DNA from 2 places in the Carnobacterium viridans genome. Region 2 is predicted to be linked to the other one. Evidence: predicted binding sites of a transcription regulator. Region 2 holds the regulator's gene; the other holds the start of a gene.
What was found. The regulator NrdR, encoded in region 2, represses ribonucleotide reductase genes. The targets are predictions, from matches to a motif close to ACACNATATATNGTGT.

Region 1 (15,372 bases), 530 kb from region 2:
TCCGTTTGGTCAAAAGAAAGCATTGTATGAAAAGAAGTTAGGTGTTCATCCCAGTTCACACCGTTTTTGTGTCCAGGTACATGGAATGAAACCTTTTCCCTCTTTCTATGTTGACTTAAAACTTCAAATAGAGGGCGATGATGCTGTTCTTCATCATTAGTTTTCTTACTCATCCTCGCTCCTCCTTATTTTTTGTTTACTTAAAGAATTCTAAAGTAGACGTGTCACCTTTAATGTTCCTTTTTTTTGCTTCTTTGAATAAATAAAAATACTTCGCTTTAGCTAATTTGGTTTGGGCAAACAGTAAACTGTCTTTTTCAATAACGGAATGCTCAATTCTTTTAGAGTACTCCCATTTTCCTTTTGTTTCCGTCATCAATTTTAGCAAGGCTGCATCGTACTCTCTTCGTAATGCGTATTTTTTCTTAAATAGCATTTTTTTAAGCCTCCTTCCTAAATCCTGTCTAAAGTTCTCTACGCCCTTCCACTGCTTTCAGCAATGTGATCTCATCGGCATACTCGATGTCACTTCCTACAGAAAGCCCATGAGCCAATCGGGTTACTTTAATTCCAGCTGGTTTGATCAACCTTGATAGATACATCGCTGTAGCTTCGCCTTCAGCAGATGCATTCGTTGCAATAATCACTTCATTTATTTCATCAGACTGCAACCTCTTGATTAAACTTGGTATATTGATATCTTCTGGACCGGTTCCTTCTATCGGAGAAAGAACACCATGTAACACATGGTATAGTCCGTGATATTCACGCATTTTTTCTAATGCCATAACATCTTTTGGATCTTCTACAACTAAAACGGTACTTCTATCACGTGATTTATCTTGGCATATTTGACAGGGATCATCTTCAGTAATCTGGCCGCAATTGGAACAATAATGCAAATCTCTTTTCGCACTGATCAATGATTTAGCAAAATCTGTTACATCTTCTTCACGCATATCAATCGTAAAAAAGGCTAATCGCGCAGCTGTTTTAGCTCCAATTCCAGGTAATTTCATGTAACTGTCCATTAATTTTGATATCGGTTCTGGATATTGCATAGTCATTTCCTTTCTTAATCCTTAGGCGGACATTATAGGATTCAAAAAACGGGACCCACAAGGAATCCCATTTTGATCATTATCTGTTTGGTTCATTAGTTTAAAGTCCTGGAATCCCTTTAGTGTATTTCCCCATAGTAGCTTGTGTTTCTACTTCTACTTTTTCTAAAGCATCATTTGTTGCTAATATAATCAAATCTTGCAACATTTCAATATCTTCAGGATCCACTGCTTCAGGTTTAATAGAGATATCTTTCATTTTCTTTTCTCCTGTTAACGTTACTGTGACTAAGTCCCCATTAGATGTTCCCATAAATTCTTTTGCATTTAAATCTTCTTGAGCTTTCGCCATATCTTTTTGCATTTTTTGCATTTGTTTCATCATACCTTGCATATTTCCCATTCCGCGCATTGTATTCTTCCTCTCAATTGGTTATTTTTTTAATCATTTTTCACTTCAACTATTTCTTCTCCAAATAACTGCATAGCTTCCGTAACAATCGTTTCTTCCTCATCAGGCTCAGGCAAGGCCGACTCTAAGCTATTCAAATTCTCTTGCTCAAAATCTGAGGCCGTTTGGTTAGACTTTTTAGTAGCAGAAGAATCGACTTTTTCAGCTGGACGATTCTTCAACAACTCTTTATTTTGCTTTAAGAATTGTTCTCGAATAACGGGCCATTGTTCTGATGGAACACAGATCATCTGTGGAGAATAGCCCACTAACCGTCTTAAATCTTCTCTCACGGCTTCAAGCAATTCATTATCATTAGTGGCCTTTTGACACAAAATATCATATTCAAATGAAACAATCAAGCCATTAGGACTCGCTGCAACTGGTGTAGAAGCTTTCATTATGGCTCTTTGAGTGACAGATAGCATATTTAATAAATCAGGCCAAATATCAATCAACTGTGCTAAATTTCCCTTTGTGGCTTCACTCAATACTTTGTAGATAATTGTTGTATTTGTTTTAAATTGATTATTTCCAGGTTTGGCAGTCGCTTTAGGCGCTTTCTTTGCTGGTTGAGGCGTATTGCCATTCTTAGCCAGTTCTTTAAGTTGTTTCCTCATTTGACTGAGTTCTTTTTCCATATCTATCATTTTTTGCTGCTCATCTTGCCCGAGTTCATTGCCATTTGTTTTTTCAACTGACACATTGTTTGATACTTGAATATCCGTTAATTGGGTCAATTTTACAGTAGCAACTTCTAAATAAACTTCTGCATGGTTCGTAAACCGTATCTCTTGTTGAGTATCATTTAAAAGTTCAATCACTTTATACAGCTGTTGAGCTGTAATCGTTTGACTTAGGCTTTTAAATCCTTCATCAACATTTGCGCCTTCCAGTAAATCAGTCATCTGAGGAGCTTGTTGATAAACCAACAAATCTCGACTAAATAGAATCAAATCCTCTACAAAACGACTGGCATCTTTTCCTTCTGCTAAGATACTCTGCAAAAGAGACAATCCTTTTTCCGTATTGTGTTGAATAATAGAATCGAAATAATCTAAAACTAATTCTTGCGTCAAACTTCCAGTCACACTCATTGCATTTTCAACGGTCACTGAATCGTCTCCATATGAGATAGCTTGGTCTAGTATACTCAATGCATCTCGCATGCCACCCTCAGCAGCTCTAGCAATGACGGTTAACGCCTCTTCTTGGTAATCTATTTTTTCTTGGCCTAAGATATAAGCCATGCGTTCGCAACTATCTCGAACACTGATCCGTTTGAAATCAAAACGCTGTGTTCGAGAAATAATAGTTAATGGAATTTTATGAGGCTCTGTTGTAGCTAATATAAAAATAACATTTTTAGGCGGTTCTTCTAGTGTTTTTAATAACGCATTGAAAGCTCCAGTAGTTAACATATGGACTTCATCAATAATATAAACCTTATATTCTGCACTAGTGGGAGCGTATTTAGCTTTATCCCGAATATCTCGAATTTCTTCTACTCCATTGTTGCTGGCCGCATCAATCTCAATCACATCATTTAGCTGACCTTGTGTAATAGACTGACACATGTCACACTCATTACAAGGTTCGCCATCTTTTAAGTTGGGGCAATTGATTGCTTTAGCAAAAATTTTTGCTGCACTCGTTTTTCCTGTTCCGCGTGGCCCAGTAAAGAGATAAGCATGGCTTGTTTTCTCTTGGGCTAAAGCATTTCTTAACGTTTGTGTAATCGCTTTTTGCCCAGCAATATCTTGAAATCGTTGTGGACGCCATACTCGATAAAGTGCTTGATAACTCATGCATTTCTCCCTTTCTTGAACCGTTTATTATTACTCTTTATTATACGTTATTTGAAGGGAAATTTAAACAGCTAGACAGTGACTCTTTTTTGTTTCATTGATCATTTGTCTATTGTATTGCCTTTCCCTTAAACCATCATCGCAAACAAACAAAAAAACCATTGATTAGATAATCAACGGTTTCTTTGTTTGTTCTATGTACATACGGCACATGATGAAACATCCTTAGTGCTGCTTCCTTCCGGATCTGACACGATTCGAAAGTTCATCATTGCCATACGGCCTTGCGGCATTTCTTATTATAAAGGAATATCAAACGAAAAGCCAGTGTTTTTTTAATTTAGCAAGCTCCATTTTCAAAACCTGCTGAGTTCTTTATCTCCACTCAAATCAAATACGATTCTGAATTGATTAAATCATGACTTAATTACTCCCAATTCGTTCGTATTTTCTTTTGCTAATATCCTTGGAATAGCCGATTCTGCTGGTAAGGCGCCTAATCTAAACAGCGCATTTGAACTTTCTGAAGAACTTGTTTCACTCTTTTGAACTGCTTCATTACCATTTGAACAAGCCGCAAGTACTAACGCGGCTACCCATAATAGTATCAGTACTATGAGTAGTCTAACCAACTTTTTCATTTTCTCGCTCCTTGTTCTACAATTTTTTTAAATGTTTCTACTGTACAACCAAGAATAACAGTATCCCGGTGCAGTTCGAGTACTGGTGTACTTAATGTATCCACACCCCGAACCGTCGTAAACGCATAATTTATACCAGCTTCAGCTAACCGTTCTATCTCCTTAGGTACATAAATGCCAAATGAATACGCAAATACATCTGGGCAAGACACATACTCTCCACACTCTGCTAAATCTTTTTTCAATTCTTGTAGAGAAGTCACCTGCTTTTTGCTCGTTCCATCAAGGTATCGCTTATGAAGATTCGTTGTGTGATTAGTCAATTCGACTACATCTAACATCTCTTCCAATTCTTGCTTGCTCATAACCTTAGAGATGGTAGATCTGCCTTTTTCTTTACGCTAGTGTAAAAGAGAATTTCTTTACTCTTTTTATCTTCTATACATTCTTCTTTTCGTTTTGAATTTTTAAAGCCGCTTTAATTTCTAAATATAAAGTAATCGCATCATAATTATCTGCATTGTATTTCTCTATTTCACCTGTTCGGATTTCAAAAATTTGATCCATTTGACTCAAAATGGCTGTTAATAATTCGTCTTTTTTGCTTTGATCTAGTTTTGTCGATTTAAGAATAGCTAAATAGTTTTTCCGAAAATCTTGTATATTCCCCATGTAATTCACCCTATCTTTGACCAGTGATAATAGAACACCTTTATGTATTACTTTATTAACCTATATTGCACATTTCCCACACTAGTATACCATGTATTTTGCGTATACTTTTTTTATTTTAGTCAGCAATAGAGCTTTTAAATAAATTACTCTTTTTCTTGAAATTGTCTTAAATTTATTTTTTAAAGTACATTAATCTAATGTTAAGTGGTATCATTATAAAAAACGTACTAGATACTTTTAGGAAGTGAACGAATGAAAATAGGAAGCTCTAGAGAGACTTGGGTTGAGATATCTCTTGATAACGTAGAAACCAATATAAAAAATTTCAAAAAAATCCTCTCATCAGATACAGCTTTGATGGCTGTTGTAAAAGCTGACGGATATGGGCATGGAGCAAAAGAAGTTGCTGAAACGGCTATTAAATCCGGGGCAACTTATTTGGCTGTAGCTTTTCTAGATGAAGCAGTGGTTTTACGAAAGGCCGGATTCTCCACTCCGATTCTAATCCTTGGTTACACGAGTTTAGATATTGAAACCATAGAAAAAGCAATCGACTATGATCTTACATTAACAATATACTCTAAAGAAGCTATTGAAAGTATTCAAGAGTTAGCTGAGCAAAAGAAAAAAGTTTGTCGCATTCATTTGAAAATTGATAGTGGGATGAACCGGATTGGCGTACGAACTGCAGAAGAAGCATTGCAAGTTGTAGCATCCATTACTTCAAATTATGTGCTTTTGGAAGGTATTTTCACTCATTTTGCTGATGCTGACGCTATTGAATCTACCTTTGTTCACGAACAGTTTGACCACTTCATGCATGTTGCTTCTAAAATCCAAGAAGCAGGATATACAGTTCCAATAAAACATTGCTGCAATACCGCAGCAACCATTGCTTTTCCTGAAATGCACCTAGATATGGTTCGAATCGGCATCGGGCTTTATGGATTGTATCCAGAGCAACACTTACAAGATCACATTGAATTGAAACCCGCGATGACTTTTAAAACGAAGCCGATTTTAATCAAAAGAGTGTCAGCCGGACAAAGTGTCAGTTATGGACGAACCTATACCACAACAACGGATTCAATTATTGCAACTATTCCTGTAGGCTATGCAGATGGTTTTTCAAGAGCCTTATCAAATAATGGAAATGTCACGCTAAACGGGCATAAAGCACCTATTGTCGGACGAGTGTGCATGGATCAGTCAATGGTAGATCTTACTGAAATTGATCCAGTCTATTTTGATAACGAAATCGTTCTTTTTGGAGATCCTAAAGATAACTGCATTTCAATTGGCGAAGTCGCTGCACAAATGAATACAATTCATTATGAAGTTGCTTGTTTAATTGGCAAAAGAGTGCCTAGAGTATACCTCAATCACAATAAGAAAACAGCTATTGCTGGTTTGATTCACTATTAGCTAGCTATAAAAATAAAAAGCCTAGTGCATACTGTTGATTCACAGTATGCACTAGGCTTTATTTGGTGGTTTTATACCAGCGTAGGGCTGATTATTCTATTTCTTTTACCACTGTCATCTTAGTCTCTTCTTAGTGACTCTACCGGATCTAATTTGGCTGCTTTTGCTGCAGGCATTAAACCGGCTACCATACTGATGAAAATACTCAGCACAATACCAGACACAGCATACATTGGTGTCAAATCAATGATATCAATTTCGAAGTAGTTTGTACTTACAGCGTTAGCAGCTAGTGATAATCCCCAAGCAATGCCAACTCCAAACAGTCCGCTAAATAAACCAATTAAGAATGATTCAGATACAAAAATGCGGCGAATGTCTTTTTTACGCCCTCCAATTGCTTTGATGACCCCAATTTCTTTTGTACGTTCAACTACACTGATATAAAGAACAGTTAAAATCATAATAGCTGATACAATTAACGAGATACCAGCAACTCCTGCTAGTACATACGTGAAAATATCCAACATTTGACTAAACGTATCAGCCAATGCTTCTGTTGTTGAACCCTTATAGTTTAAATCCTCAACTTCAGCTTTGATAGACTCTGTATTAGCTGCATTATCTGAAACAAGGTAAACGATATTAGGATCTAGTTCGCCACCAGCTTCTTCTACAAATGATTTTAAATCTTCATAGGTCAAATATACCGCGTCTAATCCTCCTTCAGAACCATAAATACCGCTGACAGTCATGGTTAGATCAAGGGACTCTTCATTAACAATTGTTTCTACCTGAATATCCTGTCCTACAAGATCTTCGCCTAAAGTATCCGCCATGTTTTGAGTGATCACAACTTCGCCGTCTTTAGGCAATGATCCTTCTATAATATCTGCACTAGTAATCATGGAAGAAACAGTTGTTACACTCATAAATTGAGCAGTGTTTTCATCAAACGTTGCTTTGTTTGTTCCAATAGAAAAATTGGTAAAGCCCTCTTCAACAGCCTCTACATGATTAATTCCAGCTAGTTCTTCAATATTTTCAGTTTCAAATGATGCTGCGCTAGATAACCCTAACATAGGATTTTGATCTTGTATTTCATTTATATCTGTCTGATTTCCTGTTTCTTCATCTGGCATATGAACTTCACTAACTAACGGATTCACTTGACTATTCATGGTGTCCGTTAAATAGGCGTTTACTCCGCTACCTAGAGAAAGCATCAAAATAACACTCATGATTCCGATACTTCCACCTAGTGCTATCAAAATATTACGAGATAACTTTTCTTTCATGTTTAGCAATGCTAATTTCATTGCTCCAAACAAACTCAAATTCTTATTACGGTTTGGTTTGCTCGTTTTGTATTTATTGTCTGTAACAGTTAGGGTATTTTTTACTTGATCATTGATTACTCGTCCATCGTCAATCGTCACAACTCGACTAGAATAAGCTGCTACTCTTTCAGAATGGGTTACCATAATGACAAGTTTTCCATTTTCGGCAATTTCTTTGATCATTTCTAAAACTTGTTCCGTTGTTTCTGAATCCAATGCTCCAGTTGGTTCATCTGCAATAATAATATCTGGATCATTCACTAACGCACGAGCAATAGCTACACGTTGTTTCTGTCCTCCAGATATCGCATCAGGTTTTTTGTATAATTGATCTTGCAGGCCTACAGCGCTTAAAATTTCCTTGGCTCTTTTTTCGCGGTCTGCCTTCGATACGTTCGACAGCGTCATTGCTAAAGTTACATTGTCTAGAACCGACAAATGTGAGATCAGATTAAAACTTTGAAATACAAATCCGACTTTTTCTTTATGGTACTGTACTAAATTTTTTTCAGAATACTCGCCGATGTTGTCTCCATCAACAACAATTTCTCCTTGAAAATCAGAATCTAATCCGCCGATTACATTCATCAGTGTCGATTTTCCACTACCTGATTCTCCAATGATGGAAACCAATTCCCCTTTTTCAAAAGACAAATTAACATCCTTCAATGCTTGAAATGTTTCTCCACCACTAATTTTATAGGACTTATTCACGTGTTTTAATTCCATTACAGGCATTTTTATTCTCCTTTAATTCTTGTATGTTTTATTTTTTGTAGAATGTTCTAATATTACTACTTTTGTAACGTTTAAACAAGCATTACTCCTCCTTTTTACATCCTAAATGAAATAAATAATTCCAACTACCCTTCCCATTGTTACCTTTTTAATTATTTTAAGTTGACAATTGGTTTTTAACCCCTTATACTAAAAAAAGAGGTGAACTGATGTCTACAAAATTACGCATTCTTTCTTTATTAGAAGAACAAAAAGGAAACAGCATTTCTGGACAATCCTTAGCAAATAGCTTGGGTCTATCAAGGACTTCTATTTGGAAAGGTATCAAAGCTTTGCAAGAAGAAGGGTATATTATTGAAGCGGTCACAAATAAAGGCTACCAACTTTCTTTAAAATCAGATATTATTTCTACTGATGCGATTCAATCTTATTTACAACCTACATTACAACATTTTCCAATCTACCCGTTTAAAACAATTGATTCTACAAATAGTGAAGCTCGAAAACTTGCCATGCTGGATTCTACACATCAAGGACTTGTTGTATCTGAAGAACAAACAAACGGACGAGGACGACTAGGTAAATCATTTTATTCGCCTAATCAAACTGGAGTATACTTGAGTTTTTTTCTAAAACCTAATTTAAATATGGCCGATGCTGCTCTTGTTACTACGGCAGCGGCTGTGGCTGTTTGCTTAGCTATTGAAAAAATAACCACTAAACAACCCCAAATTAAATGGGTAAACGATATCTATCTTGATGAAACAAAAATATGTGGGATTTTAACAGAAGCTGTCTCCGATTTCGAAAGTGGAAAAGTAGAGACATTGATTGTTGGTATAGGGATAAATGTTAAAGAACCTTCCACTGGTTTCCCAGATGAGTTGACTACTATTGCAGGATCCCTTCTTTCTTCTGCAGAAACAGAACATTTTGACCGAAACCTTTTAGTGGCTGAAATTATGAATCATTTCTATGACATTTACCAAACTATTGAAGATCGTTCTTTTCTGGATGAATATAAAAAGCGATGTTTTGTGATCGGCAAAAAGATAACATTTAAAGAACGCAAACAAGAATTTGAAGCTATTCCAATTGATATTGATTCCCAAGGAGGGCTAGTAATCCAAATGGCTGATGGCCATCAACGGACGTTGTCTTACGGAGAGATTGTTATGAAAAAACCATTCCACTAATTTATTGGTGCAATTAAAAGGAGACTCATATGTCAAAATTAACTATACGAGAAATAACTTTTTGCAGTCTTATGGCAGCATTAACTTATATTAGCAGCTTTATCAGTTTACCTTTAGGGCCAGTCCCGTTTACATTGCAAACTCTATTTGTCTTGTTAACAGGTCTGATTTTACCAAAACGAGCAGCTGTTACAGCACAAGTATTGCATTTATTTTTAATCTTGATCTTTAAAGGATTTCAATCCTTTTTAAGTCCTAGTTTTGGATTTGTACTTGGTTTTATTATTGGAGCTTATGTGATGGCTTGGTTTTTAGAAAGCAGAGGATTTACAACAAAATCTGCTATAGGAGCTCTCCTCATTGGTTCAAGTATTTTTTATTTGTTTGGCTTACCTTATATGGCTCTTATTGTAAGAGGTTATCTTCATTTGACAATGAGCACGAGTCTTATTTTAAAAACCGGATTTTTATTATTTATTCCAGGAGATATCCTTAAGGCTGTTTTCGCTTTTCTTATTGGTTCACGTTTGCAGCCTTTTGTGCGCCGACTGCCCAACTAATTGGAAACAATAAGACAGTTTAAGTAACTATTACATAAACTAAAAAGGGTACCAAGAATGTCTTCACATTCTCTTGGTACCCTTTTCAGCTTGTTTATTTAGTCTCATCTGTTACTATTTTTTGCACGCGACCAACTTGGTCTCCTTCTTTCAACATCACTTTAATGCCATGTGGATGCTGAGCACTATTTGTTAAAATACGTTTCACATGTCCTCTAGTTAGTTTATTCGTGCGCTGATCCTTTTTTAAAACAATATCGACTAATCCATCAATTTTAATATTCGCTCTTGATTTTCCATCCATTGCTATCCGCTCCTTTAACTAGTTGTAGTGTAGCACATTCTCTTCATTTCATGCTACTTCTCCCCAAGATAAAGGATATCTCGCTTCTCTATTCAAATAAACTGATTTTCCCATAAAATAACTTCATTCTGTTTCAATGATGCTTGTACATCAATAATGCGCTGATTTGAACTTCCTCTAAACTGTAAGGTCAAATCTTTTTTTGCCAATTCAAAACGTCCATCTACCACAACATCTAGCAAAGAAAGCAATTCTATCTTGTCGTCAGATTCTTGCATCAATTCTTGCCAAGTATATCCTGTCCATGACCAGATATCTTTTGTTTCACCATATTCTGAACGAATTCTTTTGGCTAGTGGAACAGCTACTTGAGTATTTAAAAATGGCTCTCCACCTAAAAGCGTTAAACCTTGGACGTAAGGTTGTCGTAAATCTTCTATAATGATATCTTCCAGTTCTGTTGTATACTCAAACCCGTATGCAAAATTTTGAGCGATTTTGTTGTAACATCCTTTACATGCAAACAAACATCCACTCATATACAAACTGCATCTCACACCTTCTCCATCAACAAAGTTAAACGGTTTATAGTCTGCGATTCGGCTTTGGCTGTAGTCCTTAGCCAGCCACTCTTTTGGTTTAGGATTTCTCATATTATTTCTCTTCCTCATTATTCGGTATATGTTTCACACGAGCTAAGATTTCTTTATGTCTTCCGTGAACCATTGGTCTAGCTTGAGGATTACCTAGATAGCCACAGGTTCTTTTTACAACGTCACACGTTTCTGGATTTGTATTGCCGCATTCAGGACATTTAAATCCTCGTTCAGTTGGATCAAAATCGCCATCAAATCCACAATCGTAACAATGATCAATTGGCGTATTGGTTCCTAGGTATCCAATACGATCATATGCGTAATCCCAAACGGCTTCCAACGCTTTTGGATTCTGTTGCATATTTGGGTACTCACAATAGTGAATGAACCCGCCAGAAGTAAATTCTGGATAATCTTTTTCAAATTCAATTTTTTCGAATGGTGTTGGTTTTTTGCGAACATCATAATGAAAACTATTTGTATAATATTCTTTATCTGTAACATTCTCTATTATGCCAAACTTTTTCGTATCCAAGCGACAAAAGCGATCGGTTAAACTCTCACTTGGAGTTGAATACACACTAAAATGGTAGCCTTGTTCTTCTCCCCACTTATCTGCGTTCTGTTTCATTTTTTTGAGGATCATTAAAGTAAATGTTTTAGCTTCTTCATTCTTTTCCCAATTGGGCCCAAAAAATACCGTTGCTGTTTCGTATAATCCGATATACCCTAAAGATACCGTAGCACGTTTGTCTTTAAACAAGTCATCGACCTGAGCATCTTTTTTGAGTCGCTTTCCAAAAGCTCCATGCTGATATAAAATGGGTGCATTTTCAGGTGTAGCTTCTTTTGTCCGTTGAACACGATAAACTAGTGCATCACGACAAACCAGTAGTCGTTCATTCAATATCTCCCAAAACAAATCTACATTCCCATTAGACTCCAAGGCTATACGCGGTAAATTCATGGTAACCACACCTAAATTCATTCTCCCAGAGTTCACTTCATTTCCTTCTGTATCTATCCATCCTTGTAAAAAAGAGCGACACCCCATTGGAGCTTTAAAACTACCCGTTAAGGCGACAATTTTATCGTACATCAAGACATCAGGATACATTCTTTTCGTTGAACAAGTTAAAGCTAATTTTTTCAGATCGTAATTCTTATCTTCCGGATTTAAATTAACCCCTCGTTGAAGCGAAAACACCAGCTTTGGGAAAATAGCGGTTCTTTTTTCTTTGCCTAACCCATTAATGCGCACAAGTAAGATGGAACGCTGAATTTCTCTTTCAAACCAATCTGTTCCTAGGCCAAATCCTAATGTTGTAAAAGGTGTTTGACCTTGAGATGAATAAAGCGTATTGATTTCATATTCTAAGCTTTGCATTGCATCATAAATATCTTTTTTTGTTTTGTCTTTTGCATACTGCTGCTGTTTTTCTTCACCAATAATCCATTCTTTAGCTGTTTCTAAATGTTTCTGATAATTTAAACGGCTGTATGGAGCCAACACTTCATCAATTCGGTCGGCACTACATCCGCCATATTGACTAGAAGCTACGTTAGCAATAATTTGAGCCATTTGAGCTGCAGCTGTTTGGATGGAACGAGGACTTTCTACATCTGCATTTCCAATTTTAAATCCATCATTGAACATACTTTTAAAATCAATCAGACAACAGTTTGTCATTGGGGAATAGGGTTGGTAATCTAAGTCATGATAATGAATATCTCCTTTTTGATGAGCATTAGCTACATGATTTGGTAATAGTTTAAGGCCAATAGATTTAGCAACCACCCCAGCTGTTAGATCTCTTTGCGTATTAAAGATATTGCTGTCTTTATTCGCATTTTCATTAACTAGAGTTTGTTCTTTGCGCAATAGATGGTGTATAGCGTAATTGATATCCGTTGACTGACTTCTTTCCAAATCACGACGAGACCGATAAAGTAGATAAGCTTCTGCTAAATCATGTTCGTGAGCCTCTAATAAAGTATGTTCTACGATACTTTGAATTTCATAGATCTTGATATCTGCTGAAAACCGTTTTGTAATTTCCTCTTTTACTTTTGTGACAATTCCATTTAATACTTGCACCGTTTCTTTATCTGTCTCTTTTTCTAATGACTGATGTGCTTTCAACAACGCCAAAAAGATTTTTTCTTCCTTAAATTCAACTTCACGGCCATCTCTTTTCAACACTTTAAGCCCCGTTTTGTTCAACGTTTCACAAATATTCACACTCTTTTCATAACTCATACGTTTACACCCTCTTCTTTCCACTAAATACTACATATAGTATTTTTAAAAAATATACTCTACATATAGTATATACGTAACTTGCAATTTCGTCCATTCTTTTCATGGATCGAAAAAAAAGAATCATACATTGAAAATTGCATGATTCCATAGTTTAGATTAGTTCATAGTGGGCCTACTTAAAGCAGTTTTTTCTAGCATCAATAATTTTTCTTTCATCTCTACTGTTCCTCGGTACCCAGATAATTTCCCATTTTTGTGAATCACTCGATGACAAGGAACGACAATCAACAATGGATTTCTTCCTATTGCTGTTCCTACAGCTCGATAAGAACCCGGCTGTCCAATTTGAGCAGCGATTTCTCCATATGATTTTGTTTCGCCATATGGGATGCCTTTTAAAGCTCTCCATACTTTTTGTTGAAAAAGCGTTCCATCAACATCTATCGGAAAAGTAAACGTGGTTCTAGATTCCGTAAAATATTCCATGAGTTGATGATGATATATCTCTAGTTTTATGTCATCTTCAATTAAAATGGCCTTTGGGAATATTCTTGCGATTCCTAATTCCAGTTCACTCAAGGGTTCGTTTAAAGATCCTACAAAACACAGTCCATTTTCAGTTGCAGCTAAAGAAAGCGTTCCTAGTTCATAATTAAAAAAATGATAAAAGATTTTCTTTTTGTCGCTTGTCATTTTTCCATCCCTTTCGTTTAAGGTTCTACTATTTCTATACCTGCTAATTTACTAAAATCTTGGTACACGGTTTGACTTTTCTTATCCTTCAGAAAAATTTCAACTTCGCCAGATAAGCCTTCTTTTATCACTTTAGTCATAATGCCCTCTTTTGGAGCAATCAATTCACCAGCAGTTGTGATAGTGCCTTTGATAGTTAGTTCAGCTTCTTTATTTTCAAGAAAAATAGTTATTGTGTCACTTTTTTGATCTTTTATTGAAATTTTACTGTTATTGTATGTTGCAAATCGGTACTCTTTATCCTTTACTACTAGAGCACAGATAAATCCTTTAAATGTTATCACATGAAATGGAATATGTGCTACTGAAAAAAAGAGACTAGTACTTGGATTTTTAAAATGATTGGATTGTATCCATGTGTATTCCTTTGGAAAAGAAGTACCCCAGTCTTTTTCAATGTAGCCTTTCCCCATCGTAAAATCAATTTTTTGATTATTTATATTCAAAAAACCTTTTAAAGTATGATTCATACTGATTACACCATGGTAGCACTCCATTTTTGGAATATAGGCAAACCCACCCATAATGGAAGGGGAAAACACAGTCCTTTTTATGTCTTGAAAATCATTTAATGTTAATTTTCCTTGGATAGTTACCTGTTCATCCTTGAGTTGGATCGACACAAACGATTCTGTGAATGTATTATCTCCAATTTGAACTGAAAATGGTTTGTGTTGGTAGTTAAATTCATCTAAACGGTACCGAATATACCCTGTTTTTGTAACTAGCTCATTTTGTTCACTTAACGTTACATAGATATATTGGATAAAACTATGCTCATCACCTTTAACTAAACTCACTCCTGGAATAAAACTGATACTGACTTTTTCGTCTATTGAAACTTGTTTATAGTACCAGCCCTCAAAATAGTTCTTTTTGGTTAACGTGCCTTGAAAAAGAATTGGATTGCGTATCTTGTCAAACATCAGCTAACCCCCTACTTCTGCTTCTATACCTGTATATTATCATACTATTAACTACTAATAAAATTCTACTTAGCTATTGTAAGGGATAGATAAAAAGGCTTTATGCTTCTTAGTGTTGATAGCTTAGTTAAATTAATGGCCGAAATTTTTGGAGGAATAAGATTTGCTTGTAGCCATGCATTGAATTCAATGCGAATTACAAAGCGTTGGCGCTTCATTGGGAGTGTGACTAAAAGCGTTTAGACCTGAATCTTCTAACGCATACCTTATCTCTAAGCGACTGAAGCCGCAAGAGCTAGGGCAACTGGAGCGAATAAGCGCAGTATGGTCAACGACCATCGATTATTACATAGAAGCACTGTAGGCTTGTGCCTAAGTGTATCATGTCTGTACGTAGCTAAAGCAACTACAGCCATGACAAAGTGGACGTCAGGACTGCTCTTTGAAACACGTTCTAGAATAGAGCAGCTTGAGACGATTCCATGGCTCTCCACAAGCAACCCCGTCTATTCCAGAAGAAATTTTATTTTCTTCTATCAACACCATTTGACGAAGATACGATAAAACAATTTCTCTATCTATGGTAAAATATACAATGAAAATGAAAATGGAGGAGTGTTGACTATGAAAGTAGG
Region 2 (15,372 bases):
AATATTTAATTCTTCTGCAACAGAAACAACAAAGTCACGCAAGCCTTTGTGAGCTATCATTGAAGCATCATAAATAATAATTTGTGGACCTTTTCCTAATTTAGAGTCTGCTTCTTTTTCAGTCATCCCTGGAGTGTCTCCAGCTGTACCGGTGTCTAATGCAAAAGCAATGTCGGGATCAACTAAATGAGTTGCTGTTTTTGCTCCTCTTAACCCTACTTCTTCTTGTACATTTCCAACAGCAAATGCTTTATTAGGATGTCCTTCAGCTTTTAAATTTTCTAATACTTTTAAAGTAACAGCTGTTCCAATACGATTATCCCAAGCTTTAGCCAATAAAAATTTAGATCCATTTAACCGTCTGAATTCAGTATAGGGTGTTACCATATCTCCGGGCTTGATTTCCCATTGCATGACTTCTTCTTTTGATGAAGCTCCAATATCAATAAACATCTCTTGAACATCATATGCTTTATTGCGTACTTCAGCAGTTAAAACATGTGGTGGTTTACATCCAATCACTCCATGAATAATTTTGTTTTTCCCAGTTGTAATTTGAACTTGTTGAGCCAACATTACTTGTGCCCACCATCCGCCAATCGTTTGAAATTTAATAAAACCTTCTTCAGTAATGTTTGTTACCATAAAACCTACTTCATCTAGATGTCCAGCAAACAATACTTTAGGCCCAGTTTTATCTCCAACGCTTTTTGCAATGACACTACCCAATCCATCGAAGCTAATACTATCTGCATTAGGATTTGCATACTTTACGAATAGTTCTCTTACTTGTCCTTCGTTTCCTGAGATCCCTTTTGCATCTGTTAATTCTTTTAACATCTTTAGTTCTTTTTCTTCCATAATAGAGGCCTCCAATTTAATTTATTCATTTAATTATAACATTGTTTATAAAAAAATAGGTTCTTAAGTTGGTTTTTATATATACTATTTTTCAGTGATAATAGTAAAGAAAGAGCCAGGAACAGAAGTCCAGGCTCTTTCTTTTAATTGATCTACTAATTTTAAATTTACATTATTTTGTAACAGATGCCCATTTAAGTGACCATTCTGCTCCTACTAAATGAGTTGTAAAGTTTTCAACATAATTTTTTTCTAAAACAGCATACGCACGTTGATAAATTGGCGCAATACCTGCTTCATCCATTAATACTTTTTCAGCATCAAGCATATCTTGCCAACGTGATTCTAAATCTGTTACGTTTGTTTGGGCACTTTCAATCAATGCATCATAATCCGCACTGCTGTATCCAGACTTGTTATTTCCATTTTCAGATTGGAATAACTCTAAGAAGTTAATCGGATCAGCATAATCTGCTCCCCATAATGATAATTGGATGTCATAGTCTTGATTGCTGTTAGCATCTAGACGTACTTTAAATGGTACATTTCTTAGTGAGATATCTAATCCTGGTAAGTTTTGTGTTAATTGTCCTTGTAAAAATTCAATTGATTTTTTAGCATTTTCAGTATCATCACTTAAGATTTCTAATGATAAAGACTCTACTCCTAACTCTTGTAATCCTTTTTCCCAATATTCTTGAGCTTGTTCAAGATCAAATGTTAGTAAATCACCATTTTGTTCACGGAAATCTTCACCCGTTGCTGGATCTACAGCTAAAGCTTCTGGAACAAGCCCATCAGCTGGAATAGAACCGTTTTGAAGAACTGTATCTACATAGGCTTGTTTGTCAAAAGCCATCGCAATAGCTTTACGAATATTTTCATTAGCTAAAGCTGTTTGTTCTCCATCACGTTCTTGGTTAAATTTAAGATAAGCTACGGTAGAAGTAGGTTGAGTTTTCAAATCTGAGTTACCCTGTTGTGTTTGAACATAGTCTCCTGATAAAACCATACGGTCAATTGATCCAGTATCATAGAGATTCAAAGCAGTTGAAGTTTCTTTGATAACGTCAATATTAACGGCATCTAACTCAACAGATTCTGCATCCCAATAACCTTCGTTCTTATTTAATACCCAGCTTAAGCCAGTTCCATCCCATTCATCTAGTACAAAAGGTCCGTTATAAAGAACGTGATCACTATTTGATGCATACGCATCACCCTGTTCTGTAAAGTAAGCTTCATTTTGTGGGAAAAACATTGACAATGTTGTTAAACTTTCAAAATAAGGTACAGATTTTTCTAATTGAACTTCAAATGTTTTGTCGTCAACAGCTGTTACACCCAATTCAGATGGTTCCATTTCACCTTGTAAGACAGCAGTTGCATTTAATACTACTCCATCAATCATATAAGAGTACTCTGCAGCTGTTTCAGGTGTAGCTAAGCGTTTCCATGCGAAAACAAAGTCGTTAGCTGTTACAGGCTCATCATTTGACCACACTGCATCTTCTCTGATTTTAAAGGTATACGTTAATCCGTCTTCGCTTATTTCTGGTTCTTCTGCTGCCATACCTAACACAAGTTCTCCATCTGGTCCTTGACGGTATAATCCTTCATTAACGTTACTCATTACATTGAAACTAACAGCATCCGTTGCTAATACTGAATCCATTGTTGGTAATTCAGCTGACTCAATTAAGTTTAGTTCTTGTTTGCTATCTGTATTTGTTGTCGATTCTTCTTTGTTTCCACCGCAAGCTGCTAATAAACTAACAGAAGCTAGTGATAACCCCATTAACTGAAGATATTTTTTCTTTTTCACTTCTTTTCCTCCTAATGAATCGTAATAAAATTCGAACATAAAATATTCATAACTTCATCATTTTATCATCATTCAAAAGGGAGAGAAACGGCTATCGGCTTACTCTCATTGGAAACTTATCCATTTCACACGGTAAACACAAAAAAAGAGCGAATATTCATTCGCTCTTTTTCCTAAAATGTTATTCTTTTCCGTCAATTGAAGCCCATTTGTACGAGTATTCTGCACCTGTTAAGTGACTTGAGTAATCTTTAAGATAATCTTTTTCTAAAACAGAATATGCACGTTGATAGATTGGTGCAATTCCGCCTGTTTCCATTAAGATTTTTTCAGCTTCTAACATATCTGTCCAACGGCCTTCTAAATCTGTTACGTCTGTTTGAGCACTTTCAACTAATGCATCATATTCAGGATTAGAGTAGCCAGATTTGTTATTTCCATTTTCTGTATGGAACAATTCTAAGAAGTTAATTGGATCTGCGTAGTCAGCTCCCCAACCAGCCATTTGAATATCGTAATCTTGATTTGAGTTTGCTTCTAAACGAACCTTAAATGGAACATTTCTTAAGTTGATTTCTAAACCTGGCAGATTTGAAGTCAATTGTCCTTGCATAAATTCTAAAGATTTTTTAGCATTTTCAGTATCATCACCTAGAATTTCTAAAGTAAGTGAATCTACACCTAACTCTTTTAAACCTGCTTCAAAATACTTTTGCGCTTGTTCAACATCAAATGATAATAAATCTCCATTTTGTTCACGGAAATCTTTATCCGTAGCAGGATCAACAGCTAATTCAGCTGGAACTAATCCATTAGCTGGAATAGAACCGTTTTGAAGAACTGTGTCAGCAAAAGCTTGTTTGTCAAATGCCATTGCAATAGCTTTACGAATATTTTCATTAGCTAAAGGTGTTTCTGCTCCATCACGTTCTTGGTTAAATTTAAAGTAGAAAACAGATGATGTTGGTTGAGTTTTCAATTCAGGATCGCCTTGTTTTGTTTGTACATATTCACCTGATAATGTAATACGGTCAACTGCTCCTGTATCGTATAAATTGATTGCAGTAGATGTTTCTTTAACTACATCAACATTGATTGTATCTAACGTTACAGTGTCTTTATCCCAGTAATCTTTATTTTTATTCAACACCCAGCTTAAGCCAGTTCCATCCCATTCGTCTAATACAAAAGGACCGTTGTACAGAACAGTATCACTATTAGTTGCATAATTTTCACCTTGTTCTGTTATGAAAGCTTCGTTTTGTGGTAAAAACATTGGAAGCGTTAGTAAATCTTTAAAGTAAGGTACAGCTTTTTCTAATTGAACTTCTAAAGTTTTTTCATCAACAGCTGTAGCACCTAATTCTGAAGGTTCCATTTCTCCAGTCAAAATTGCAGAAGCATTCTCAACAACACCGTCAATCATGTATGAGTATTCAGCAGCTGTTTCAGGAGTTGCTAAACGTTGCCAAGCATAGACAAAATCATTTGCTGTAACGGGTTCACCATTAGACCAAACTGCATCTTCTCTGATTTTAAAAGTGTAAGTTAATCCGTCTTCACTGACTTCAGGTTCTTCCTCAGCCATTCCTAACTCAAGTTTATTCTCTGGATTTTGACGATATAATCCTTCATTTACGTTATTTAAAACAGTACCACTTACTACATCTGTTGATTTTGCAGAATCCATATTTGGTAATTCAGCACTTTCAATCAGGTTCAGTACTTGCTCTTCAGAAGATCCAGAAGTTTTTGATTCTGTACTTGCTGTTTCACCATCGCTTCCACCACAAGCTGCTAAAACTAATGCAGATGTAGCTGTTAACCCTAATAAACTAACTAATTTACTTTTTTTCATTTTAAATCCCCCTATTTCTTTTTCAATTCTTCTAATAATCAATAACACAATATTAGTTTACTCAAATCATATTATCATCTTACTATCACAAACTCAATACAAATTATTAAAATAATGCAATAAAAATGTTTTCTTTTAATCGTACTCCCATTTTTTTTTGAAAAAATCCTATACTTATAGTTTTTCCAACTAGTTTTGCTCATTAAAAATTTTGTTTTATTTGTTACATTCTCGACACATTTACTTTAAAATCATTCAAAAAAAAAGCTATTTCACAGAATAGTGAAATAGCTTTTAAAATATTATTTGTTGTTTAAAGCAGTTTTAGCTTGTTCAGCTAATGCTGTGAATGCAGCAGCATCTGTAACAGCGATATCAGCTAACATTTTACGGTTAACATCGATTTCTGCTAATTTAAGACCATGCATAAATGTGCTGTAGCTCATGTTGTTTAAACGAGCAGCTGCATTGATACGAGCAATCCATAGTTTACGGAAATCACGTTTCTTTTGACGACGATCTCTGTAAGCATAAGTATATGATTTCATTACTTGTTGCTTAGCTGTTTTGAATAAAATATGTTTAGAACCGTAATACCCTTTTGCTAATTTTAATATTTTTTTACGACGTTTACGAGTAACCGTTCCACCTTTTACACGTGGCATATTAATTTCCTCCTCTAAGATGTTTTCTCTACAGAAAACTCTTTTGACTAATTTAAACTACATTTGTTCATTTTTTAAAATGAACTAAAATACACTAAGGTAAAAGATTACCATTTAGCTAATTGTTGACGGATACGTTTCATATCGCCAGAAGATACCATTGCTGATTTACGTAATTTACGTTTTTGTTTTTGTGATTTGTTTGCAAACATATGGCTTGTCTTAGCATGGTGACGTTTTAATCCGCCGTTACCTGTTCTTTTGAACCGTTTTGCTGAACCACGGTGTGTTTTTTGTTTTGGCATTTGTTATTTCCTCCTCAAAATACTCTTACTTTTCATTCTTTGGTGCTAAAATTAAGAACATGCTACGACCATCCATTTTAGCAGCTGATTCAATAGTTGAAATATCAGCTGTTTCTTTAGCTAAACGATCCAACACTTCTTTACCAATACCTTTATGAGTAATGGCACGACCTTTAAATCGGATTGAAGCCTTTACTTTATCTCCTTTTTCAAGGAACTTACGTGCGTTACGTAATTTAGTATTAAAATCATTCAAATCAATAGTAGGACTTAATCTTACTTCTTTGATACTAATGACTTTTTGATTTTTACGGGCTTCACGTTCTTTTTTCTGTTGCTCAAAACGGAATTTACCGTAGTCCATAATACGTGCTACAGGTGGTTTTGCTTTTGGAGCTACTAGTACTAAGTCTAAGTTTGCTTCTTCTGCAAGTTTTAACGCTTCACTTTTTGTAATTACACCAAGTTGTTCGCTGTTACTACCAATAACGCGTAATTCACGTGCACGAATGCCGTCATTTACCATCATATCTTTTGCTATGGTCATACACCTCCATTAGATTTGAGAGAAAGAACAGCAGAAAAATAGACGAGTTCATTATGAACCCGCCTATAAATAATTTCTAACTCACACCGAATGCAAGTTATCATCGTTTATATCTAGCCCAGAGACACTTTCGTCAACTTAGGCGAGAAGCGGGTGCTTCTGCTTGATTTTCTCAACTCATTTATTATACTTTGTTGAATCTAAAATGTCAATCAATTAGTTGCTAAAGTTTTTTATTTCTGCTGAGACTTTTTCTAAATAATTAGTTAATCCAATTGTTTCAGTTGCTTTCTCGCCATACTTACGTACCGCAACCGTATTATCTTGAACTTCACTATCTCCAACAACTAATTGATAAGGTATTTTTTGTGTTTGAGAAGCACGTATTTTATACCCCATTTTTTCATTGCGTTCGTCAACTTCTACGCGCATTCCAATACTTTCCAGTTGTTTTTTGATCTCGTAAGCGTAATCTGTATGCATATCTAAGTTAACCGGAATAATAGTTGCTTGAACTGGTGCTAACCAAGTAGGAAATGCTCCTTTATATTCTTCAATCAAGTAAGCTACAAAGCGCTCCATTGTAGAAACAATACCACGGTGAATAACTACAGGACGGTGATTATTTTCGCCATCTTCTCCTACATATGTTAGGTCAAAACGTTCTGGAAGTAAAAAGTCTAATTGGATTGTTGAAAGTGTTTCTTCAATTCCGATAGCTGTTTTTACTAATACATCTAGTTTAGGACCATAGAAAGCTGCTTCACCTTCTGCTTCAAAATACTCCAGTTCCATATCATCCATTGCTGCTTTAAGCATCGTTTGAGCTTTTTCCCACATTGCATCATCATCAAAGTATTTATCTGTATTGTTAGGATCACGGTAACTTAAGCGGAAACGATAATCAGTAATATTAAAATCACCATAGACAGCTAACATCAATTCTAATGTACGTTTGAATTCTTCTTCAATTTGATCTGGGCGTACGAATGTATGTCCATCATTCAAAGTCATTTCACGTACTCGTTGTAATCCAGATAAAGCCCCACTTTTTTCATAGCGGTGCATTTGTCCTAATTCAGCAATTCGAATCGGCAACTCACGGTAGCTGTGCACATCATTTTTATATACCATCATATGATGTGGGCAGTTCATTGGGCGCAAGACAAGCATTTCACCATCACCCATATCCATAGGGGGGAACATATCTTCATGATAATGGTCCCAATGACCAGAAGTTTTGTATAAGTTTACATCCGCCATAATAGGTGTGTAAACATGTTGATAGCCTAAGCTGATCTCACGGTCAGTGATGTAGCGTTCAATCGTACGACGAATCGTAGCACCTTTTGGCAACCAGAACGGCAAGCCAGATCCAACTTCAGGAGAAATCATAAATAAATCCAATTCTTTCCCTAATTTACGATGATCACGTAATTTAGCTTCTTCACGCATTTTTATAAACTCTTTCAAGTCTTTTTTATCAAAGAATGCTGTTCCGTAAACTCGTTGCATCATTTTATTATCTGAGTTTCCTCTCCAGTAGGCACCTGCAAGAGATAACAGTTTAAACACTTGAATGCGACCTGTAGATGGCACATGGACACCGCGACATAAATCCACAAAATCGCCTTGATCATAAACTGTAATTTTTTCTGATTCAGGTAAAGCTGTAATCAATTCTACTTTGTAAGGATCATCCTTGAAGATTTCTAATGCTTCTTCCCGAGTAACTTCTTTACGAACAATAGGATTGTTTTCTTTTACAATTGCCATCATTTCAGCTTCAATTTTTGGAATATCCTCATCTGTTATTGGTGTTTCAGAATCTGTATCGTAGTAGAACCCAGTTGAAATAGCCGGGCCTACTCCAAATTTTATATCTGGATACAAACGACGTAATGCATTCGCCATCAAGTGAGCAGTAGAATGACGCAAAATTTGTAAGGCATCTTCATGATCAGGTGTAATAATTTCAATTTCACCATTTACTTCTAGTGGGCGTACTAAATCCACTAATTCTCCGTTAAATTTACCAGCTAATGCTTTTTTAGCTAAACCTTTGCTGATACTTTCAGCAATATCTTTTGTAGATGAACCTGCTGGAAAAGACTTTACTGCTCCATCTGGAAATGTAATGTTAATGTCTGACATAGTTTATTCCTCCATATTCTAATTTAAAAATACCATCTTTATTCAGCTAGAAAACAAAAAAGTCCCTTTTATAGTATATAAAATACCATAAAAGGGACGTTCATTACGTGGTTCCACCCAGATTCAGAATTTAGTAAACACACTAAATTCACTCTAAGCTGTTAACGCTAGCTAAACGACCAACTGCTAATACGAAAAGGTTCACAGCGGCACTCGAAAGGGGTCAAAACAAGAACGAAATTAGAAAACTTTCAGCATTGTTTTCTTCTCTAAAAAAATCGCAACCAAGTTTTGGTGTCTTTCTCAATGATTTCTTTTATATCTATCATTAAAGCACTTTTTGCTTCTAATTTCAAGGAGAGGATACGTATTTTTTTTCTTTATTGAAGATGGCGTCGATTCGAACCCGTCATTTTTACTTCTTTAGCTAGATAACGAACTCTTTCCATTATTCTTTTTGCTTTTAATGGTTCATCTTCGCCTCTTTGAGTTACCCTTAAGTGTTCTTCTTCAAGTTGTTTCATATCAAAATTAGAAGAGAAAAAAGTAGGCAATTGTTCTTGCATACGGTACTGTAAAATAACTCCTAATACATCATCTCTTATCCAACTAGACATAGAATCCGCACCAATATCATCTAACATAAGTATTGGGGCTTTTTTTACAAACTCTAACTTTTCACCGGTATTATTCTTGCCAATAGATTGTTTCATTTCCACTGCAAATGACGGAAAGTGCATAAGCGTAGAAGGAAATCCGTTTTTAGCTAATTCATGTGCTAACGCACCTAAAAGATACGTTTTCCCTACACCAAATGATCCTTGTAAATACAAACCTTTATGGTAAGCTTTAGGACTCGTCATATAAGCATCAATAAAGTCATATACCTCTGAAATCGCAAACCGTCGTTCATCTGTCAATTCAAAATCAGCTAATGTTGCATTCCGAACATCTTTAGGCATATCCATAGAATAAATACGATTTTTGATTTCTAATTCTTTTTGCCTAGCAACTAACTCAGCAGAAGGTACATAAGTTACGTCAATATAATGGTAGTTTAAAATCAATTTAGGATGGTATCCAGGTGCCATCATACCTTTATTTAAATGAAATTTCTTTTTTTCTTGTACGTATTCATACAACTTAGCATAACTTTTGACAATTGCTTCATCGTCTAATTTTTGGCGATTGTCTTCAATAAATTGCATGACATCTGGATCATCTAATACTTCTTGGATCAATTCCTCATATTTATGATTTAAATTACGCTCTTTAATCATTCGTGTCAGGCTTTCACCGATATCTTCCATCATTATTCACCTTCTTTGCCGAAATTTTGAATTCTTTTCAATCTTTCCATAAATGCTTTTTGCTCTTCTTCACTCATCGGCTTTTCTTCCAATTGATTATTTCCTTCTTTAGCCCAATCAGGAAGGGTCTCTTTTCTTGTCGTTGTTTGATTGCCATAATTTGTTTTGCCTCTGTTTTGCGTATATGATTTACTGCGACTTTCTTGTTGTTGTCGTTTTTCAGCATTTTCAGAATACATTTTTTTCACTTTTTGAATCGCTTCTTCAGGCGCAAGGACTTTCTCTTGTGCCCAATCATTTGCAATCTTATAGGCTAATTTTTGATCCAACGTTGGATTATTCCTTACCACTAGAATATAGTGAATCAAAATATTGATAACGGCCGTTGGCAAGTTAGCTTTTTTGACAATTTCTTCTAATGTCCACTCTTCTGGTTTTGTGACAAACCCACCTTTTTGATCTTTAATAGAATTCATAAAATCAACCGGACTTATTTGCTCACTCACTTCAATAACGGCAATGTCTTCTTTAGTTAATCCTCTTTTAGTTAGTTCTGTTTCGCGCATTTTCTGTTGGTTTGATTCTACTTCTATATCCTTTTCCACAACGTCTTTTAACGAAATGTTTTGTTGGTTTTTGTTGTGGTAATCATCATACGCTAATCTTTTCAATCTTTTTTCGTCAATTTTACCCGTTTCGATATCCGAAGCATTTAATACAAATTGTTGCATAGCTAATTCATCTAAGCCGTATAGCGTATGCAATACTAGGATTGTCTCTTCAATTTCTTTTGTAATCGAAGAACGGTTGATATATTGTTGATTTAATCCTGTATAAAAGAATTTCAAGTCAAATGTTTTAGGATCCACTCTGGGTCTAGTAGAACTTGTATTGCCAATATAAGAAACCGGTTGTTTAAGTAATTCTTTCTCTCTTTTTAGTAATTCTGCGTCAAATTGAAAAACATCCAAGAAAGACTTTGTGATCTCTTGAAACTTATTTTTATCTATAGTTTCTACAACAAAGCGATTTCTTAATTTTTTAAATTTTCGTTCTCCAACTTTTTCTAATAACAACAAACTCAATAAATCATCTTTAAAAAAGACGTCACTCGTTTGGGGAGCTTGTAATTCATAGACAATTAACTTAGTCGGACTTGTTTGAAGGTACGTTTTAATCAACCCTATTGCTTCAAGTTTAATTCTAGCTTGATACAACTCAGGGATACCAATATTTAACAAAGCTAGCAATTCAGAATGTAAGATTCCTTCACTCCAGTAATTCTCTTCTTCTATCTCTGTCCACAAAGTCATATAAAGACTGTATGCAGCATTTCCTACTAAAGGTTGATACAAAAAAGTGAGAATTTTTTGATCGATATCCGAAAGCAATGCCTGTTGTTTTACTAAAAAACCATCCTTGGGACTTAAGTTTTTCCATGGATATCCCAAAACAACTCCCACCTTTCTGTTTCAATTAATTTTTTTCAGTTTTTTTCTTTCAAATTCCTGTAATTCTTTTAAAAAGACACTCATATCTTTAAATTGACGATAAACACTAGCAAAACGGATATAAGCTACTTCGTCTACATCAGCTAATTTTTCCATAATATATTCTCCAATAATAGCAGAAGCAATTTCATTTTCGCCTAATCCTCTGATTTGATTCTCTACCTCATCAACTATCTTTTCGACTTGCTCCATCGCTACAGGTCGTTTTTCACATGAACGAATCAATCCTCTTAGAATTTTTTCGCGATTAAATTCTTCTCTGGTTCCATTCTTTTTAATCACTAACAGCGGTGTTTTTTCTACTCGTTCAAATGTAGTAAAGCGGAAATTGCATGCTTCGCATTCTCTTCTTCTGCGAATAGCACGCCCATCATCTGCTGGACGACTATCGACAACTTTAGAACCATTATTTTGACAGCGTGGACATTGCATGTTTATCATTCCTATCTTAAGTGTTATTCTTATTAACACTCTATTTGTACGCATTTATTTGCTTTATTATACCACACATAGACTAGAGTTAAAACCGGTTAAATAAGGAGTAAATTTGATCTATAAAAAAAGAACAAGCGAAAATACTTGTTCTTGCGTCTCTTATTTGGCTGTTATTTTGTCTATCCAATCTATAACTTGTTGTTTTGTATTTTCGGTTGACCCGCTATTGTCAATAACGCTATCTCCAAGAACAATTTTTTCTGAAATTGGGATTTGAGAGTTGATTTTTTGAATTGCTTCTTCTATTCCTATCTTATCCCTATTCATCAATCGATTGATTTGAGTCTCTTTGGTCGTAGCTACTACCATCACTTGATCCACTTCTTTTTCATAACCCGACTCGAATAAAAGCGGGATATCCAACACAAGAATCGCAGGGTCTCGTTTCAAACACTCTTCTTTTTGGTCCATCAGCCATTGATAGATGCGTTTAGATAAGATCACATTTAGCTTTTCTCTTTGTTTTTCGTCTTTAAACACAATTTCCCCTAATGCCGTTCGGTTTAACGTGCCGTCAGACAAAATAACGTGATCGCCAAATTGCTTTTTTATTTCACACAATCCTTCTGTTCCTGGTTTGACGACTTCTCTTGCTCCAAGATCTGCATCCACCACAGGAAATCCTTGTTCTTTAAATATTTTGCTGACAGTTGATTTACCCGTAGCAATACTTCCAGTTAATCCTAAGATCACAGTCATTCTATCGCCTCTTTTTTATTAATCAACACTTAATCGCTGGCACATAGGACAAAAATGAGTCCCTCTTTGTGCAACTTTAATCTTTTCGATGGGTGTACCACAACGAACGCAAGGTAGCCCTTTTTTACCATAGACAGACAAATTCACTTGAAATGAACCAGCTTCTCCTAACGCATTTTGATACGTACGAATAGTCGTCCCTCCCGCTTCAACTGCGTCACCAAGTACTTTTATGATGGCTTCGTGTAATTTAGAAACTTCAATTTTTTGCAAACTATTCGCCGTTCTCAAGGGATGAATTTTAGCTAAAAATAGTGCTTCATCTACATAGATATTTCCTAAACCTGCTACTATCTTTTGGTCTAACAACAGAGGCTTAATTGCTCTTTTTTTTGTTTGCAACGTCCTATAAAATATTGCTTTGTCAAAAGTTTCTACCATAGGCTCTGGGCCTAGCAACCTTATCCCAGTCGCAGTAAATTCTTCTCCTATTGGCACAAGCGTCATCCGTCCAAATTTACGCACATCCAAGTAACGTAGGTCTCTCCCATCCGCTAAATGAAAAACAACGTGCGTATGTTTTTTTAGAGGTGCTGCTGATTCTTCTACTTCATATTTCCCCTCCATCCGCAAATGCGAGACCAGTGCCCATTGGTTAAAACGAATAATAATGTATTTTCCTCGTCTATCAAATTCCATGATTTTTTCGCCCATTAAAATGCGTTTAAACTCAGCAGTTTCAATTGGTCCTGAAATAATACGATCCCAATACACCTCAACGGATTCTATCGTTGCTTTTAATACAAGTTTTTCTAACCCTTTTCTAACTGTTTCAACTTCAGGTAATTCCGGCAACGTATTTCTTCCTTTCTAGATAAAATAAGTGCTTCTGCTATTACTAATCCTAGCAGAAACACTTTCTTTATTATTTCGCTTCATACCAGCTTTTTCCACTGTTGCTGTCAACTTTTAACGGAACAGATAATTCTACTGCACCTTCCATAACTTCAGCCACTAATGCTCTTAGTTGTTCAATTTCTTCTTTTGGTGCTTCAAAAATTAGTTCATCATGTACTTGCAACAACATAGTTGCTTGCATAGTTGACTCTTTTAATTTTTCGTCCATTTTAATCATAGCAATTTTTATAATATCTGCTGCACTCCCTTGGATAGGTGTGTTGATAGCTGTTCTTTCAGCAAATGAGCGCAAATTGAAATTTCGAGAATTGATCTCTGGTAAATAACGACGACGTTGGAAGAGCGTTTCAACAAACCCTTTATCTTTTGCCTCTCTCACGATATCTTCCATATATTTTTTTACGCCAGGATATTTTTCAAAATACGTATCAATAAATTGCTGCGCTTCTTTTCGACTAATTCCTAAATTTTGAGATAAACCATAGTCGCTTATGCCGTAAACAATCCCAAAATTAACAGCCTTAGCTCTACGACGCATCTCAGAGGAAACTTCTTCTGGTGATCCAATACCAAATACGCGCATAGCCGTACTTGAATGGATATCTTGCCCCTCAATAAAAGCTTCCTTTAGTAATTTATCGTCTGAAACATGACCCAATACACGCAATTCGATTTGCGAGTAATCAGATGCAAATATTTCCCAACCTTCATGACTAGGAACAAAGGCTTGTCTAATCTTTCGACCTTCTTCTAATCGAATCGGAATATTTTGTAAGTTAGGATCAACTGAACTTAAGCGTCCCGTTTGAGCAATTGTCTGCATGTAGCGTGTATGAATTTTCCCGGTTTTTTTATCAATTACTTTCAATAAACCTTCTATATAAGTGGATTGTATTTTAGCAATTTGACGATAATCTAGAATATGCTCAACAATCGGAGCTTGTTCTCTTAATTGCTCTAAAACATCCACTGCAGTAGAATAACCTGTTTTAGTCTTTTTAATCACAGGGTAACCCATCTTCTCAAATAAAATAACGCCTAATTGTTTTGGTGAGTTCAAATTGAATTTTTCACCAGCTAGTTCATATACTCGTTGTTCAATATCTGTTAGACGAATGGCAAATTCTTCTTTCATTTCCATTAATCGTTTATCGTTTACTTTTACCCCAGTAAGTTCCATTTCAGCTAAAACGATGGATAAAGGCAGTTCCATTTCATTAAACAATTTGGTTTGCTCATTCTTTTCTAAGTTTTCTCCTAATTGTTTACTTAAGGTACGAATCGCTTTTATCTTTCTTGCAATATGATCGTATGTCACAGTCTTCTCTTCTGGAATAGCAATTTTTGCCCCTTTTCCATAAACACTTTCATCTGAGGAAACCTCATAATACTCATGTTCTGTAGCCACTTCCGATAGATCTTTACTATTGTCTTTTGTGTTTAGCAAATAAGAAGCCAATAGGATATCAAAGTCAATTGATGCGATATCCACACTTTGTCTCTTTAATGCAACATAGGTCCTTTTAGCATCAAATACTTGTTTTTGAGCTCCACTATCTTTTGCCCAGTTTTTAAAATCATCTGATGCAAAAACAACTTCTGGTTCCGCAACATAAATATGTTCGTCATCTCCCCATCCAATACAAAAAATAGGAGAAGTATGATAGTTGTCGCCTAATATTTCTACATAAAGAGCCATATTATTATTAAACATACTTTCTGTAATTTCCGTAACGATTGTATATAAAATAGCTTCTTTTTGACTATTTTGTTCTGCATCATATTCCGCAGTGTCAAGTTTACTTAAATGAGAATTAAAATCCATTTCTTTATAAAAAGAAATAAGTTTTTCCATGTTTGGTCCATTGAAACTCAATTCTTCAACGCCAACTTTTATAGGAGAATCGGTATCAATAGTCGCAAGTCGTTTACTTAGTAGTGCTGTTTCTTTTTCATTTATCAGATTTTCTTTCATTTTACTTTTCTTTAATAAATCAATATTTTCATAAATTCCTTCTACTGATCCATACTCTTTCAATAACTTAAGAGCTGTCTTTTCGCCAATCTTTGTTACTCCTGGTATATTATCTGATGCGTCCCCTGCTAAACCCTTCATATCAATGATTTGAAGCGGGCTAATACCCATCTCTTCATAAATTGATTCAGTTGTGTACCCTTTTAACTCACTAACACCTTTTACAGTAATGTCAACTCGGACATTCTC

Region 1: a site for NrdR is predicted at 13,083-13,098, ahead of nrdD (anaerobic ribonucleoside-triphosphate reductase). Genes of this name have one in related genera too.

Annotation. Positions count from the first base shown of each region.
Region 1 is NZ_FNJW01000008.1:1,771,334-1,786,705, reverse strand. Features, by position in the region: gene BLT48_RS10090 (aminotransferase class I/II-fold pyridoxal phosphate-dependent enzyme) at 1-173, opposite strand, end outside; gene BLT48_RS10085 (YaaL family protein) at 197-436, opposite strand; gene recR (recombination mediator RecR) at 465-1,061, opposite strand; gene BLT48_RS10075 (YbaB/EbfC family nucleoid-associated protein) at 1,162-1,473, opposite strand; gene dnaX (DNA polymerase III subunit gamma/tau) at 1,503-3,320, opposite strand; RNA gene ffs (signal recognition particle sRNA small type) at 3,517-3,603, opposite strand; gene BLT48_RS10060 (hypothetical protein) at 3,737-3,961, opposite strand; gene BLT48_RS10055 (polysaccharide deacetylase family protein) at 3,958-4,326, opposite strand; gene BLT48_RS10050 (hypothetical protein) at 4,400-4,633, opposite strand; gene alr (alanine racemase) at 4,889-6,061, shown strand; gene BLT48_RS10040 (ABC transporter ATP-binding protein/permease) at 6,181-8,139, opposite strand; gene BLT48_RS10035 (biotin--[acetyl-CoA-carboxylase] ligase) at 8,349-9,335, shown strand; gene BLT48_RS10030 (biotin transporter BioY) at 9,365-9,895, shown strand; gene BLT48_RS10025 (YwbE family protein) at 9,990-10,199, opposite strand; gene nrdG (anaerobic ribonucleoside-triphosphate reductase activating protein) at 10,292-10,852, opposite strand; gene nrdD (anaerobic ribonucleoside-triphosphate reductase) at 10,854-13,055, opposite strand; gene BLT48_RS10010 (methylated-DNA--[protein]-cysteine S-methyltransferase) at 13,215-13,751, opposite strand; gene BLT48_RS10005 (tocopherol cyclase family protein) at 13,769-14,737, opposite strand; gene proC (pyrroline-5-carboxylate reductase) at 15,362-15,372, shown strand, end outside.
Region 2 is NZ_FNJW01000008.1:2,298,258-2,313,629, reverse strand. Features, by position in the region: gene BLT48_RS12570 (M42 family metallopeptidase) at 1-861, opposite strand, end outside; gene BLT48_RS12565 (peptide ABC transporter substrate-binding protein) at 1,034-2,686, opposite strand; gene BLT48_RS12560 (peptide ABC transporter substrate-binding protein) at 2,868-4,544, opposite strand; gene rplT (50S ribosomal protein L20) at 4,847-5,209, opposite strand; gene rpmI (50S ribosomal protein L35) at 5,317-5,514, opposite strand; gene infC (translation initiation factor IF-3) at 5,540-6,061, opposite strand; ribosomal protein L20 leader region at 6,090-6,232, opposite strand; gene thrS (threonine--tRNA ligase) at 6,278-8,215, opposite strand; gene dnaI (primosomal protein DnaI) at 8,596-9,525, opposite strand; gene BLT48_RS12530 (replication initiation and membrane attachment family protein) at 9,528-10,976, opposite strand; gene nrdR (transcriptional regulator NrdR) at 10,998-11,468, opposite strand; gene coaE (dephospho-CoA kinase) at 11,631-12,230, opposite strand; gene mutM (DNA-formamidopyrimidine glycosylase) at 12,249-13,085, opposite strand; gene polA (DNA polymerase I) at 13,156-15,372, opposite strand, start outside.